DNA from 2 places in the Rahnella sp. BIGb0236 genome. Region 1 is predicted to be linked to the other one. Evidence: predicted binding sites of a transcription regulator. Region 1 holds the regulator's gene; the other holds the start of a gene.
What was found. Region 1 encodes sigma-54, which starts transcription at its own class of promoters, with help from an activator protein. Its sites were predicted from a motif close to GTTGGCACANNTTTCGCTNT; they were not measured.

Region 1 (3,156 bases):
AGGCAAAAAGTAAATCTACCGGCTGATTATCGATGGCGTCAAAAGCGATCGGCTGTTCCAGCTGAATGAACACCCCGACGGCACGTAAAGTATCTTCTTCCAGCTTTCCGTGCGGGATGGCGATCCCGGCACCGATCCCGGTGCTGCCCATACGTTCACGGGTCAAAATGGCGTCGAAAATCACCTGTGGCGATAAATTTAATTGCTTAGCGGCCAGTTCGCTGATGATTTCCAGTGCGCGTTTCTTGCTGGCGCAATGAACGCCACTTTTGGTGCATTCGGCATTGAGCACCGACGTTAATTGCATTGCAGTATCGTTAATCATGTCATCTTTCACTTTTGCGCTGTTTCACCCTTAAAGCTATATCGGCTCGTTTCCCGAAGGTCACAAGCCGATGCCCGAAGGTTTGTAGCACAGGGTTGGCTACATGAATGTCAGTGCTGTTTCAGTTTGTCTTTATGTTTATTCAGCTGGCGGGCCAGTTTATCAACCAGTCCGTCAATCGCTGCGTACATATCCTGATGTTCCGAGGTGGCATGTAATTCGCCTCCATTCACATGCAAAGTCGCTTCCGCAACTTTTTGCACCTTTTCCACGCTCAACACCACATACACCTGATTAATCCTGTCGAAATACTGCTCGAGCTTGGCCAGCTTCGACGTGATGAATTCTCTCAGGGGATCCGTGATCTCAATGTGATGTCCGGTAATGTTGAGCTGCATAATGTCTTCCTTCTCTGTTGAGGTCAAACTAACTGTTTACGTTGGTTTGAGGGCGGGATGGACAAAGACTCTCGGTATTTGGCGACGGTCCGTCGTGCGACCATGATCCCCTGATCGGAAAGCAGGGTCGCTAACTTACTGTCACTGAGCGGTTTTACAGGATTCTCCGCTGCGATTAATTTCTTCACCAGCGCCCGGATGGCGGTTGACGATGCCTCGCCGCCGCTGTCTGTACTGACATGGCTGGAGAAGAAATACTTCAGTTCGAAAATGCCACGCGGGCTGTGCAGGAACTTCTGCGTCGTCACACGTGAAATTGTCGATTCGTGCATTTCTACGGCACTGGCGATATCGGCCAGCACCATAGGTTTCATAAATTCTTCACCCAGTTCAAAGAACGCCTGCTGCTGCTCAACGATGCAGCGCGTCACTTTTAACAGCGTGTCGTTACGGCTTTCCAGACTTTTGATTAACCACTTGGCTTCCTGCAGATTGCTGCGGATAAACTGGCCGTCGCTGTCGCTGCGTGCGGAATTGCCCATCGCGGCGTACTGCTGATTTATCTTCAGTCGCGGAATGCTGTCGGAATTCAGTTCGACCGTCCAGACACCTGACACTTTACGCACCAGCACATCCGGGATCACGTATTCGGATTCACCGGTATTGATCGACTGGCCCGGACGCGGATCAAGAGACTGGATCAGGAGCATCGCTCCTTTCAGTGTATCTTCTTTTAACCGGGTTGATCGCATAAGTGCACGGAAATCATGGTTCGCCAGCAAATCGAGATGTTCGCTGATGATCAGACGGGCTTCGGTGATAAACGGGGTGTCAGTAACATATTGAGAAAGCTGGATCAGCAGACAGTCGCGCAGATCACGCGCCGCCACGCCCACCGGGTCAAAGCGTTGAACGCGCTTAAGCACGGCTTCAACTTCGTCCATGGTGATGTTTTCGTCACCCACGCTTTCAAGAATATCTTCAAGGGAAACGGTGAGGTAACCGGTGTCATCCACCGCATCGACGATGGAGGTGGCAATCGCGGCATCGGTATCGGAAAACGGCGTCAGTTCCACCTGCCACATCAGGTAATCCTGCAGGGTCTGGGTGGTTTCGCCCTGGTAAATCGGCAATTCGTCATCGCTGTAATCATTGCCGGTACCGGACGGCGTGCCTGCGGTGTAAATCTCATCCCAGGTCGCATCCAGCGGCAGCTCTTCGGGCATGTCTTTTTGCTCGAGGGCTTCGCGGGTATCTAATCCTTCGTTGTCGGTGGTTTCCACCGCATCGATTTCATCATGAAGGTCGGTTTGTTCCAGCAGAGGGTTGCTCTCCAGCGCGAGTTGGATCTCCTGCTGGAGCTCGAGCGTGGACAATTGCAACAGGCGGATGGCCTGTTGTAACTGAGGAGTCATTGCCAGTTGTTGGCTGAGTCTGAGTTGCAAACCTTGCTTCATATCTTGGCTTAATTCCGTTGATGAGTGAGAACGGCAACACTTCTGTCAGAGACGGCCTGTTTCAGTTTAAGTTGAAACAGGCACGGTTCCGGCGGCACAGATCACAGACGGAATTCTTCACCAAGATAAACACGTTTAACTTGTTCATCAGCAAGAATGTCGGCTGGCGTGCCGTGGGCGATCAATTTCCCCTGACTGACGATATACGCGCGTTCACACACATCGAGTGTTTCACGCACGTTATGGTCAGTGATCAGTACGCCGAGGCCGCTGTCACGTAAATGCTCAATGATTTTTTTGATGTCGATAACTGAAATCGGGTCAACCCCGGCGAACGGTTCATCCAGCAGGATGAATTTCGGGTTCGCTGCCAGCGCACGGGCAATTTCTACACGACGGCGTTCACCCCCGGACAGTGACTGACCGAGGTTATCGCGCAAATGAGAAATATGGAACTCTTCCATCAGTTCATTGGCGCGATCGTTACGCTGTTCTTTGTTCAGATCATCACGGATCTGCAACACCGCCATCAGGTTATCAAACACGCTGAGACGACGGAAAATGGACGCTTCCTGCGGAAGGTAGCCGATACCGCGACGGGCGCGGGTATGCAGCGGAAGCAGGCTGATGTCTTCTTCATCGACGACAATACGCCCCGCATCGCGCTGAACGATACCCACCACCATGTAAAAGGTGGTGGTTTTACCGGCACCGTTTGGCCCTAATAATCCGACGATTTCACCTGAGTTGACCATCAGGCTGACATCTTCAACGACCTTGCGGCCTTTGTATGCCTTGGCCAGATTCTCTGCGATTAATTTTGCCATAAAATATCAGTTACTCTTTTTGGTCGGCTGGCCGCCTGCTGCAGGCGTTTTCTGTTGCAGCTGCGAAGGAACCAGTACGGTCGTCACACGGTTACCTTTATCACTAAAAGCTTCCATTTGCTGTTTTTGCACCAGATAGGTGATGCGGT
Region 2 (3,156 bases), on a different contig from region 1:
CCGCACGTACCTGTTCGCACACGCGGGCGGCGGTGAACAAGCCAAGGCAAATCACGGATGAGGTGAAGAACTGCACGTCAGGCGCCAGTTCGGATTTAAACCACATGCCGATATTTTCAGGCAGCAGTTCAGGCACCACCAGATACCAGATAAAGAATTGCACAATCAATGGCACGTTACGGAACAGTTCGACGTAACAGGTACCAATGCCTGAGAGAATACGGTTGGGGACGGTACGTAAAATACCGAACAGAGAGCCGACGAAGAAGGCGATAATCCATGCACAAATCGACAATGCGACAGTGACCTGAAATCCATTCCAAATCCAGCCCAGATAGGTGGTATTACCGAAGGGGGCTTGTTGCAAAAAGATGCCCCAGTTCCAATCTATTGACATAAAAACTCCGTAAAACGGGTAATAAATTACCCTCTGAGTGATGACGTAATCCGCGTGAATAAAAAGAGGAAAACGCGGGGTGGGGAACGACCACCCCGCATCCGGTCTGCATCATCACAGGCTGGTGGGCCAGCCTTATACTTTAACTACACTTCTCTTGGTTATACCCGTCTGTCTGGTATTTCTTACAGCGCTTTATCGTTAGGCGCTTTGAACAGGGCTTTCATGTCATCAGACAATTCAAAGTTCATGTTCAGGTTTTTCGGAGGGATCGGTTTTTTGAACCAGGTTTCAAACCATTTAGAGGCTTCGCCCGAGGACTGAGCTTTCACAATGGTGTCATCCACCAGTTTTTTGAATTCCGCATCGTCTTTACGCATCATGCAGCCGTATGCTTCTTTGGATTGCGGTGTGCCGACGATTTCCCAGTTGTCTGGTTTCTTGGCTTTCGCACGTTCACCCGCCAGCAGAGCGTCATCCATCATGAAGGCAACGGCGCGGCCAGTTTCCAGTGTACGGAAAGAGTCACCGTGGTCTTTCGCGCTGATGATGCGCATTTCCAGTTTTTTCTCTTCGTTGAGCTTGTTGAGCAACACTTCAGAGGTTGTCCCGGAGGTCACCACCACGGTCTTGCCTTTCAGGTCAGCAAAATCTTTGATGTCTGAGCCTTTTTTCACCAGCAGACGCGTACCGATCACGAAGATGGTGTCTGAGAAGGCCGCCTGTTGCTGGCGTTCCAGGTTGTTGGTGGTTGAACCACATTCAAAATCGTAGGTGCCGTTTTGCAGCAGCGGGATACGGTTTTGTGAGGTGATTGGCATCATTTTGACCTGCAGGTTTGGCAGGTCCAGTTTCTTCTTCACTGCATCAACGATGGCGTCAGAATAGTCCTGTGAGTAACCGACGACTTTCTGTTCATTGTTGTAGTAGGAGAATGGCACTGAGGATTCGCGGTGACCCACAACGATAACGCCATTGTCTTTAATTTTTTTCAGGGTGCCGGTCAGTTCTTCTGCGTGAGCAAAGCTGCTTACGGTAACGCTTGCCAACAGTACTGATAACGCCAATTTGCGCAATTGCATGTCCAACTCCTTGCTGTCATTAGGGATCCAAACTCAGGGATCAGAAAGTACTAATGCCTCGTCATATGAAGCTAGAAAATAGCTGAATGTGAATATTATGAAACCATATTGTTTCTTTTTTGAGACGAGACGCGCACCAAATCAAAGCAATCAAATGGCTATGCACTGATAAAGTGCATGAGGAGCAGCCTTTTTGTATCAAAATGATGCATGACGTCAAAAAAAATCACTAAACAGATATCTTTCAATCAGATGTAGCAAGAGTCGTGCCAGATGGCCTGATTTAACTTCATAAGCGGTTAAATCGGCAGGGCTTAATGCGGCAGTTGTGACAATCAACAGCAGGTAAAAGGGAGGGGCAGAGGAGGGCGATAAACGGTGCGACAAAAAAGAACAGGCACCCCAAAAGGTGCCTGTGTTAACGAAGAAAGGGCATGACTCAGGATTTGCGACGAGCCAGCCACAGCGCAACCGCCGCCATGACAAGCGTAGCAAACCACACCGGCCACCAGCCAGCGCGGGCGTAAGGTGTCATACCAGTCGTTGGCGTGACCTTCACGTTCAGCACCTGACGGGTAAACTGCGGGATTTCATGGGTCACATCACCCTGAGCATTCACCACAGCGGTAATGCCGTTATTGGTGCTGCGCAGTAACGGGCGGCCCAGTTCCAGTGAACGCATACGCGCCATCTGGAAGTGCTGCCACGGACCAATCGAATGTCCGAACCAGGCGTCGTTGGAAATCGTCAGCAGGAAATTGGTGTCCGGACGCAGATTGTCACGCACCTGTTCGCCAAACACCACTTCATAACAAATCGCCGTGGTCAGATTGAGTTCGCTGACAAACAGCGGTTTCTGCACGTACTCACCGCTGGTCAGCCCGGACATCGGTAAATCGAAGAACGGTGCCAGCGGGCGAAGAAGGGCTTCCAGCGGCACGAACTCACCGAAAGGCACCAGATGGTGTTTGTTGAAGCGGTTTTCATCGGGATAGCGATACGGCTTTTCCCCGCCGAGCACGATGGCGCTGTTATAGACCTTCATACCTTCTTCATTACGGCGGGCATCGATAATGCCGGTGATGAGCTGGGTGCCGTGTGCGCGATAGATATTATCTACCATGCTCAGGAAACCCTGCTGATCGGACTCAATGTCGGAAATCGCTGATTCCGGCCAGATGATCATGCTGGATTTGCCGACGTACGGACGGCTGAGATCCAGATAGGTCTGTAAGGCACTTTCCAGCGCTTTCGGATCCCATTTCATGGATTGCGGAATATTGCCCTGAACCAGCGCCACATCGACGGTTTTGTCTGGCTGTTCCTGATACCAGTGGATGTAACGCAGCGGCCATGGCAACAGCAGCATGACGACGGCAATGATCCCCGGCGTCCAACGGCGCTGACGGACGGCATACACAATCAGACCGCTCAGCGAGGTCAGTAACAGGGTAATGCCGTCAACGCCGGTGATCGGCGCAAGACCTTTCAGCGGGCCGTCGATCTGGCTGTAGCCAAATTGCAACCACGGGAAACCGGTCAGTACCCAGCCGCGCAGGAATTCGGTTATTTGCCACAATGCCGGTGCACCAAGTGCCAGTTTCCACCAGGTGGTTTTTGGCCACAGTTTGCTGAACAAGCCCGCAAACAGCATCGTGTACAGCGATAAATAGGCCG

Region 2: the regulator sigma-54 is predicted to act here: its motif matches at 1,734-1,753, upstream of EDF78_RS05335 (amino acid ABC transporter substrate-binding protein).

What each region holds. Positions count from the first base shown of each region.
Region 1 is NZ_SOAO01000010.1:35,611-38,766, reverse strand. It holds gene ptsN (PTS IIA-like nitrogen regulatory protein PtsN) at 1-337, opposite strand, end outside; gene hpf (ribosome hibernation promoting factor) at 436-723, opposite strand; gene rpoN (RNA polymerase factor sigma-54) at 747-2,180, opposite strand; gene lptB (LPS export ABC transporter ATP-binding protein) at 2,282-3,007, opposite strand; gene lptA (lipopolysaccharide ABC transporter substrate-binding protein LptA) at 3,014-3,156, opposite strand, start outside.
Region 2 is NZ_SOAO01000002.1:391,260-394,415, reverse strand. It holds gene EDF78_RS05340 (amino acid ABC transporter permease) at 1-397, opposite strand, end outside; gene EDF78_RS05335 (amino acid ABC transporter substrate-binding protein) at 583-1,479, opposite strand; gene lnt (apolipoprotein N-acyltransferase) at 1,919-3,156, opposite strand, start outside.